DNA from 3 places in the Oryzifoliimicrobium ureilyticum genome. Region 1 is predicted to be linked to each of the others. Evidence: predicted binding sites of a transcription regulator. Region 1 holds the regulator's gene; each other region holds the start of a gene.

Region 1 (3,280 bases):
AGTCTGTTTCCGAAGATCGTTCACACCTATCCGACAAAGAAAATTGCCGCCGTCGGAGCACTTCTGACGCTCTGCGCCTATTACATGATTTGCGGCTTTGCGGTATCCGCCGAACGTGCGTTCATCATGATGGCCGTCATGCTGATTGCCGTCCTTGTCGACCGGCCGTCGATCAGCCTGCGCAATGTAGCCATCTCAGCCATCATCATTCTTGTTCTTTCTCCATCGGAAGCGCTGGGACCCAGCTTTCAGATGTCCTATGCCGCTACGCTAGCGCTTGTGGCGAGTTACGCTTTATGGACCCGAAGAAGCAGCGCGCCCGGGATCACAGCGCGATTACCCTTTGCCAAGCCGCTTTCACTGATCGGCAAGTTCATCGGCGGCATTTTGTTATCATCGATGATCGACGGCTTTTCCACGGCACTCTTTGCTGCCGAGCATTTTCATCGGCTGACGGCCTATGGCCTGCCGGCCAATCTTATGGCGATGCCGATCATCAGCTTTATCGTTATGCCTTTTGGAACGGCGGCAATGATGCTCATGCCGTTCGGTCTCGACGGTTGGCTCTGGCCAATCGTCGGTTTTGGGTTGGAACTTGTTATCGAGATCGCAAAGTGGGTTTCCAGTTGGGGTGGGACCATGGACATTGGACGGATGCCATCATGGTATTTCGCAACCGCCGTCCTTGGTTTCCTGATCTTCACACTGACGAGGACCAGACTGAGATTGATAGGACCAGCTCTGATAGGACTTGCGTCTATCTACTTGATGCTGGCACCAGGAGCGCCTGTGCCGGATCTACTGATTGCCGAAGACGGAGAGCTTGTTGGGATCGTTCAAGATCATGCGATCGCGTCAAATCGCGCTGGCCCGCCCGATTTTATCTTCGCCCAATGGCAACACGCTCTTGTCTTGGAAGAGCATACTAAGCCGACCGAAGTTGAAAACCCTCTGCCATCGGTGAAGGAAGATGACCGCAACCGCCGACTGTCACGGGCTGAGGCATCGGACGTTGAAGCCAATATGCGTCAGGCGTTGGCGAACAGTTTCGAGCAAACATTCATTTGCGCCAATAAAGCATGGTGTGCCGCAAAATTAAGTAGCGGTTATAGTGTGATCACAATCAAGAGCCCGATCTATTTAGGGCCTGCATGCGACACTGCTGATATCGTCGTCCTTGCTGCACGAGTCCGTCTCACATCTTGCAGGTCTGGTTCCCTGCTCTTCACAGGACAATCTCTTCGCCGCACTGGATCCGTTGAGCTGCGGATCGACGATCTGGGCTCTCCTGTCATCACGACTGCATTTGAGGGCAAGTTGCAGCGCCCCTGGACACGCCAACGCAGCTATGACTGGAGAGCTGACCGCTACGACGATCAGCTCCCGCCCATCAATGATAACGCCGAATAAGCCCGACCAGCTTCCCCTGGATCTTGACGCGATCAGGCCCAAAAATCCGGGTCTCATAAGCGGGATTTGCTGCCTCCAGTGCGATGGAGGCCCCCTTGCGGCGGAACCGCTTCAGCGTCGCCTCTTCATCGTCGACCAGCGCCACGACAATTTCTCCTGGATTTGCCGTGGTGGCGTTGCGAATGATGACAGTATCGCCATCGAAAATTCCCGCCTCGATCATTGAATCGCCTTTGACCTCAAGCGCATAATGCTCGCCAGGGCCAACCATATCGGGAGGTACGGTAATATCGTGCGTGTTGTTCTGAATGGCGGAAATGGGTACACCGGCCGCAATACGTCCCATAACGGGCACTGAAATGCCGCCATTGCCTTCAATCTGCACCGGCTTTGGCGCGGGCGTAGGAGGCGGTTGTGTTTTTCCCAGGCTGCCTTCGATAACGCTGGGTGAGAAACCACGCCGCGGCTGTGCTGCCGGCGGAAATGTCTCAGGCAGTTTGATAACTTCTAACGCACGCGCCCGGTTCGGAAGCCGGCGAATAAAGCCGCGTTCTTCCAGAGCTGTGATCAGCCGGTGGATACCTGATTTGGAAGCTAAGTCGAGCGCATCCTTCATCTCGTCGAAAGATGGCGGTACCCCCGACTCCTTCATGCGTTCATGAATGAACAGAAGGAGCTCCTGCTGCTTGCGCGTCAACATTAAACCACCCTCAAAAATATGAAACAAATCAAGAACGAAACTAGCTGTTCATTGTGTGTTCCGCAAGCCCAAATTTATAGAGGTTGATTTTTCCAAGGCTTCGTCCGGTGAAGTTGGGCCCGATGCCGGATAGGATTACGACACGTGGATTGGCTGTCATAAAACTATCGCCTTAGTGCACGATCTCATTCGTATTTGGCATCACCTGTTGGCTGAGGTTCGAGCATGATTACTTTTCGCGATTTCCTGATAAGCTTTACAGCGGCCGCGTTGCTGTCGTCCGTCTCTTCTACGGCCTTCGCCGAATCGTCCTCGGCTGAGCCCATCCCTTACATCCGCGCGGGCAACACAAACCTGAGAGGCGATGCGTGTCATGCCACGCTGGACACCAACGCAGCGGTTTTTCTTTTATCCGGCTTTTTGGACATTTGGACGCCAAGAACGCCCTTCGTGGACGCGGGTGTTGAAGCACCCGCAAAAGACGGTTGCCCTGCTGTGAAGTCGACCGACTGGAACGGTGTGCCGTTCAGTCCCACCGACGGACAAATCCGCAATAAGGCCGTTCATGAAGCCAATATTGCATATGTCGTGAAGGCAACGCGGGAGAGAACCGCCAATGAAGCTATCGCAGCCTATCTCGATGACAGGCGCGGTAAGAACGCCAGCATTGTCGATGGCCTCGGTCCTTTGATGGAGGCATGGAAGGCTGGATCGAAGCAAACCACCAGCATCACATCGGTCGCTGCCGATGCCGATAAAGTCAAATACGAGGACAGCGGCAACGATCGGGGATTTGGTAGTAGGCAGGACACGAAGGCCAACACCCCCGCCAATCCGGATCTTGGACTCGCAGTCGATCTCATCAACGCGGTCAGCGAGAACGGTTCAACAGAGCCGGCAAAGCGCTACTTCAAATATGCTCGCCCGTTCCGCTGGAGTAACGAGGTGGTCCTCCTGCCGACTCTTGTGCCTGCGAAAAGCAGCAAGCCCGTTGAGGATGGCGGATTTCCAAGCGGCCACACGGCCGAAGCTTGGAGGGATGCACTTGCCATGGCCTATCTGGTTCCGCAACGATACCAGGAGATGCTGACGCGTGCCTTCGAGTTGGGGGAAAACCGCATCCGTGCGGGAATGCATTCGCCGCTTGACGTCATGGGCGGTAGGATGCTC
Region 2 (3,280 bases), on a different contig from region 1:
GGCAGGGGGCCGCCGACATGTAGCGCTCTATTTCTTCTCGCGCCCAGGCGGAGTCGGTTTCTTTCCAACGCCGCTCCAGATTGGTGACAATGCCTTCAAAGCTTTTGTGCGTCGTATAGGAGCGCGCACCGTCGGCGTAATGAAATTCGATTTTTTCGTCCGTGCCGTGCAGGATTGCTGCTTGCGCTTCTTTCGACAACTCGTTCCAGCGCGCCGTCATCTTGAAGCCGAAGTGACGTCCGAGCGCTTCGAGCGTCTGGTTGTAATAAGGCGAGGACGATTTGGCCCACGGCGCGATCGCACCATCCTTCAACTTTCGATCTGCTTCGGGCACGATGAGATCGGAGTCGATTTTCTGCTGGCTGCCGAGGCCGTCGCATGTCGGGCAGGCGCCAGCTGGATTGTTGAAGGAGAAAAGCCTTGGTTCGATTTCGGGAATGGTGAAACCGGAAACCGGGCAGGCAAATTTCTCGGAAAACAGGACGCGTTCATGCGTTTCGTTCAGAGACTTGTTTGCCGAACCACCTGCTGCCGTTTCTTCCATGGGAAGGGGCTTGTCGGCAAATTCCGCGACGGCGAGGCCGTCGGCGAGTTTCAAAGCGGTTTCAAAACTATCGGCCAGTCGCGAACCAATATCTTCGCGCACGACGAGGCGGTCGATGACGATGTCAATGTCGTGCTTGTACTTCTTGTCGAGCGCGGGAGCTTCAGCAATCTCGTAGAACTGGCCATCAATTTTGACGCGCTGGAAGCCCTTCTTCATGAGGTCAGCGAGTTCTTTCTTGTACTCGCCTTTCCGGCCGCGTACGAGCGGCGCAAGGATATAAAGTCGTGTGCCTTCACCAAAGGTCAGCACGCGGTCAACCATCTGGCTGACGGTCTGGCTCTCAATCGGCAGGCCCGTGACTGGAGAATAGGGTACACCCACGCGCGCGAAGAGCAGGCGCATGTAGTCGTAGATTTCGGTGACGGTGCCGACCGTCGAGCGAGGATTGCGAGAGGTCGTCTTTTGCTCAATGGAGATGGCAGGCGACAACCCGTCAATCTGATCGACATCTGGCTTTTGCATCATTTCCAGAAACTGACGCGCATAAGCCGACAGACTTTCGACGTAGCGTCGCTGGCCTTCCGCGTAGATCGTATCGAAGGCGAGGGAAGATTTGCCCGATCCCGATAGCCCTGTCATCACGATCAGCTTGTTCCGCGGCAGATCGAGGTCAACGCCTTTCAGATTGTGCTCACGGGCGCCGCGGATGGAAATCGTCTTCAGTTCGCTCATCTTGTTCTGCTTTTAATCCTGAGGGAGCCCTTTATTTAATGGCACTTTTGCGTGAGTCGAGGCCGAAAGCGGTTTCGAGGATGCTTTTCGATTCTCTTGACGGGATCATATGGAAAAATTAGAACAAATAAAGAACGAATTCTTTGTGGATGAATGGCTGCAGCTCAAGGCTATGCCTTTGACGCGGTTTCATCCTTGAGAATTCAGGGGTAAGATGAAGCCAATGGAAAGAAAATGCCGGGCACTTGCCGGCAAACGAGGTGACGTATGGCTGGCAGCGTGAACAAGGTAATTTTAATTGGCAATGTCGGCGCTGATCCGGAAATCCGGCGTACGCAGGACGGTCGTCCGATCGCCAATCTGCGCATCGCAACGTCTGAAACATGGCGCGACCGCAATTCAGGCGAACGGCGTGAGAAGACCGAATGGCATAATATCGTGGTCTTTAACGAAGGCCTGACCAAGGTTGTCGAGCAATACGTCAAAAAGGGCTCGAAGCTCTACATTGAAGGGCAGTTGCAGACTCGCAAATGGCAGGATCAGAACGGGCAGGACCGTTATTCCACCGAAGTGGTACTGCAGGGTTTCAACTCGACACTAACAATGCTGGACAATCGCGGTGAAGGCGGCGGCGCGTCTTCCGGCCGAGGCGGCAATGATTACGGTGGTGGCTATGGTGACGACTATGGTCAGCCGTCACAACCGTCCGGCGGGCGGAGCAGCGGTGGAAACAGCGGCGGGGGAAGCAACTTCTCAAGGGACCTCGACGACGACATTCCTTTCTGAGACACGCTCGGCATACTTTTACGCCGGATGCGATGATCACCGGGTAAGCTGACGGCTCACCCGGTTTTTTCATTATTGTGCCGTCGATTGATCGCCTAGGTCTTCCCGAAACTTGTGGCACTCACGTTGCGAGCTCCATTCTTTATAATTTCAGCATCCTAAATCGCTCATCGTCATATCGTGATTTTTGCTCTTGCATCTATAGCGACTGTAGAGGTTAGACCGCTCCTAATAGCTGAGCTGTAAAGGAGCTTTGAAAGTGTCGGATATCCTGAACGCCAGATACAAAGTTTCTGGAATGGATTGTGCGTCCTGCGCAACGAAAATCGATACGGCCGTGCGCCGTGTTTCGGGCGTCAAAGAGGTCTCAGTGTCTGTGTCCTCTGAGACGTTGTCGATTGAACACGACGCGACGGCAGACTTACTGGATATCGAGCGTCGCGTACGCCGCCTCGGCTATGAGGTCGCGGCGTTGCCGCAGAGCTCTGTTTCAGATTCTCACGATCATGCCTGCAGCGCTCACGAACATGAGCATGAGCATGAGCACCACCAGCACGAAGGGCATGAGCATCACTCGCATCATCATGATGATGATCACGACCATCAACACGCGTCCCCCCATGAGAAGCATTCGGATGTGAAGCATGATGGTGTCGGTTTTCAGGAAACGCGATTTGCGATCGGCGGAATGGACTGCGCTTCTTGTGCGGCGAAGATCGAAACAGCCGTCAGGCGCCTCGACACCGTTGATGACGTGACTGTCTCCGTGACAAGCGGCAAAATGACCGTTCGCCATGCAAACGAGCTCGATCCGCAAGCGGTTGAAAAGCAGGTAAAGGCTCTCGGCTACACGATTCATAGACAGGGGTCGAAACCAAATTCCGCCCACGAGCACTTGGAGGGCCTGCACGGCCACAGTCACGCGCCTCAGGACGGCCCATGGTGGAGAAGCGGCAAAGGCCGCCTGACCATTTATTCAGGCCTGGCATTGGTTGCAGCCTATGTCATCGGGCATCTCGTTCCTGCTGCAGAATCCTGGCTTTTCATTGCAGCGATGCTTGTTGGCCTGATCCCCATTGCGCGGCGCGCCATCATGGCTGCTCTTATGGGAACGCCCTTTTCGATCGAAATGCTAATGACGATCGCGGCAGTTGGTGCGGTCATCATCAATGCAGGCGAGGAGGCCGCGACCGTTGTCTTCCTTTTCCTTGTGGG
Region 3 (3,280 bases), on a different contig from region 1:
CGAGCACTCTGTCGAGACGCAAAAGAACTTCGAGGCCGAAGCGGCGTGCCAGTGAGGCGCGGGGAAGATGAAGGAGATCGCCGATATGCTTGAGGCCAAGCTTACGCAACGCCGCCAGGGTGGGTTCTTCCAAACGAAGAGCCGCAACGGAAAGAGGCGCTGCCGTTTCTTCGATAGCGTTATCTTCGATAATACCCCCATGGCCAAAGCGTGCCGTGGCAAAAGATAATGCGGCGGAAGAGGAAATCGCTCCACGCACATCGAAACCCATCTGGAAAAGGCGCGTGAGAATATTGTCCAGCATCGCTTTTTCGCCGCCGAAAAGATGGCTGCAGCCAGTGATATCAAGGAACAGGCCATCCTTCCCATCGATGGAAACAAGCGGCGTATAACGATCGCACCAATCGGCAATGGCTTCCAGCAGCCGCCGATTGGCTGCCGCATCCTCCTCATGCAACGCAATATGGGGGCATATGGCTCGTGCTTCTGTCACGCCTTGGCCTTTGCGAAGGCCGATCAACTCTGCCTTTTCATCCAGCGCCGTCAGTCTCAGCGCATTATCCTGCGGTCCAAAGCAGACGATCGGCGCAGCATCAGGCCGTCCGGTCAAGCGCCACGACAGACCCCATTGTGCGCGGCATATCCTGTCTGTCGCCAGATGCGGAAAGGCGAGAGCCAGGATACGTTGCGCGTTCTTCCGGAAAAGCTGACATGCTTGAGGGGCGGTGAGCGAGGAACCGGCGATCATGGGAACTCCATTCCAGAATAAAAGAAAGAGGAGCGGGATTGCGGCTCTTTTCCAGGATGACACGAAAGAGCGGATGGCCGATGCTGCCTTGAAGAAAGGCGCCGTTTGGCAAGGGGCGCAGGCTCGAAGGCATTGGTGAAAGCGAGAAGCGGAACTGCGTGCTGCCGGCCTCTTCCTCTCCGGCTTGCCTCAAAAGAAAAATTGGTTTGCCCGCCTGCTTTGCCCGCAGGCTGAGGCGGCGGCTTTCGGTGAGACCGAAATTTTTCGGATTGCCGGCAACCTCCAGAACCGTGCTTTGAAAGACGCCGCCTTCCAAGGCTGCCTCGGAAATCCAGAGAGCCTCTTCGATATGGCGAGCCCTAGCATGGAAGAACCGAGCAGGATGCAAACCATAGGTCTGCTGCAGCCCGACGACATAAGGAAAACCTGCTTCCAAGGAGGAAATCCTGTCCGTGATCCATAAGATAGGGCAGGAGGTTCGGCTGTGTTCTAATTGCGCGTCCGCCAATGCAATGATTGCCAGCACGAAGCCAATGCCTGCACCGGCATCTCGAAATCGATCGGTCCTGATTTCCGTCACTGCATCAAGAGGCAGCCCGCCATCCAAGGCTTCATCAAGATCGGTCAACCCCAAGGCAAGCCGTTCGCGTTTGCTGCGGTCTTGATCATGCGAAACGGCCTCGGCCAAAGCCTGTCGCCGTGCCGCTTCGATTGCCGGCGCGGGTTTTCCCTCCAGCCTTGCAATGGTTTCGCGAAGCGCAAAAAGCTGCGCGCGCGCCAAGGCCGCATCTGCCATGACGATCACTCCAGAAGCTTGTGTTCTTGTTATGTTCTTATGGATTCCAGAGGAGGGCCGAAGAGTCAACAGGACTCATTTGCGATTTTGAGACAGGCTTTGATTCCACTCTCGAAAAATCTTCTCAAACGGCTTATATGCGCCTGAACGAAAGGATGTGAAATGGCTGTGATGGACCAAAGCGAAGATTGGCGCGATCGCTATTCGCCGACGCTGAAAACCTTCGAATCTTTGGCAATGGAGGCCTATAGCCACCTACCGGAAGAATTTAGGGCGCTCACCACCAATCTGACGATCGAGATCGAAGATTTTCCAGACGACGATGTTTTCGAGGATATGGGGCTTGAGACGCCGTTCGATCTTCTGGGGTTGTTTGAAGGCCGTGGACTTTCCGAACGATTTACCGTCGAAACAGGAGAAATGCCCAATCGTATTCGCCTTTATCGGCGACCCATCCTCGATTATTGGGCAGAGCATGAGGAAACTCTGGGCGATATCATCACCCATGTCCTTATCCATGAAATAGGCCATCATTTCGGACTGAGCGATGCGGATATGGAGCGCATTGAAGCAAGCGCCGAAGAAATGAGCGATCGCCAGACATAAAGTTTGGCGATTTTCATGGCTCTAATTCGCTGTATTTGAGCCGATCGGCTGTGTGTTTGCTATTGCTCCGACAGCTTCATGTCCGGATGATAGTCCTTGCCTTCCACGTCCTTGACGATGGCCTGTGCTGCAATGATCTGGCCGGTATTGGCATTGAAGGTCACGGATGGCGAGCCTGACAAAGACCAGCCTTTATTGAGGGCTGCAGTGATGCGATGGCAAAAGCTTGCATCATCGGGACCGGTCAGGAGGCGATAGAGCTTCATGGCATTTTTCCTTGCGCTTGACGACGCGCTTTGATCAGCTGTGCTTTATGAACGAGAGCCTGCGCTTGAACAAGATGCAGGCGCTCCACCATTTTTCCGTCGATCTCAATGACGTTGAGGTCTTCTGCTTCCGGCCTTGCAAAGGCTGCGATAATGTCTTCGGCCTCACGGATACCTTGTTCGTCCAATCCAAAAGTTTGGTTTGCCGCTTCGATCTGAAGGGGATGAATCAGCATTTTGCCGTTAAAGCCCATCGCCTTGCCTTGCCGGCATTCCGCTTCAAAGCCGGCCTCGTCCTTGAAATCATTGAAAACGCTGTCGATGATGTCGAGACCGTAAGCACGCGCCGCCAGCAGGGTCTGCATCATCCAGCTGCTCAGATAGTCACGGCCGGGCAGCGGCATTACGCCGGTTTCCTTGCGCAAATCGTTGAGGCCGATCACAAAGCAATCGAGCCTTGATTGGCGGGTGCGGCCCGTTTCGGCAATAGCGGCTGCGTTCAAGATCCCTCGGGCCGTCTCGATCATGGCCCAAATGCGCAGGTCGTCTGGTGCATCGCGGTCCGACAGGTTGTCAATCAGAGCAAGAACGCTTTGCGGCTCGCTTACCTTTGGCAGAAGCACGGCATCGGGACAAAGTTGCGTCACGAGATCGATGTCGGCTCGGGCAAAAGGGGTGTCTAAGGCATTGATGCGAATGATCCGCTCTTTGTCGGGCAGCGGCTGTTCTGCAAAGAAGGTCTTTAAATTTTCGCGTGCCTCTTCCTTTTTGGAGGGAGCAACAGAATCTTCGAGATCAAAGATGATCGCATCGCAGTCCAGCGTGGTGAATTTTTGCAAAGCTCGCTTGTTGATGGCAGGGACG

Evidence for each region. The regulator LexA, encoded in region 1, represses DNA repair genes until DNA is damaged. The targets are predictions, from matches to a motif close to TGTTCNNNNTGTGTTCNG.
Region 2: a site for LexA is predicted at 1,399-1,416, ahead of uvrA (excinuclease ABC subunit UvrA). Genes of this name have one in related genera too.
Region 3: a site for LexA is predicted at 1,566-1,583, ahead of VQ830_RS09810 (ImuA family protein). Genes of this name have one in related genera too.

Annotation. Positions count from the first base shown of each region.
Region 1 covers NZ_JBBBVQ010000015.1:48,231-51,510, reverse strand. The annotation lists gene VQ830_RS19225 (ComEC/Rec2 family competence protein) at 1-1,410, shown strand, start outside; gene lexA (transcriptional repressor LexA) at 1,391-2,110, opposite strand; gene VQ830_RS19215 (acid phosphatase) at 2,336-3,280, shown strand, end outside.
Region 2 covers NZ_JBBBVQ010000002.1:107,958-111,237, reverse strand. The annotation lists gene uvrA (excinuclease ABC subunit UvrA) at 1-1,279, opposite strand, end outside; gene VQ830_RS03700 (single-stranded DNA-binding protein) at 1,547-2,065, shown strand; gene VQ830_RS03695 (heavy metal translocating P-type ATPase) at 2,334-3,280, shown strand, end outside.
Region 3 covers NZ_JBBBVQ010000005.1:252,388-255,667, forward strand. The annotation lists gene VQ830_RS09805 (Y-family DNA polymerase) at 1-610, opposite strand, end outside; gene VQ830_RS09810 (ImuA family protein) at 594-1,544, opposite strand; gene VQ830_RS09815 (metallopeptidase family protein) at 1,707-2,150, shown strand; gene VQ830_RS09820 (DUF1737 domain-containing protein) at 2,210-2,416, opposite strand; gene VQ830_RS09825 (HpcH/HpaI aldolase/citrate lyase family protein) at 2,413-3,280, opposite strand, start outside.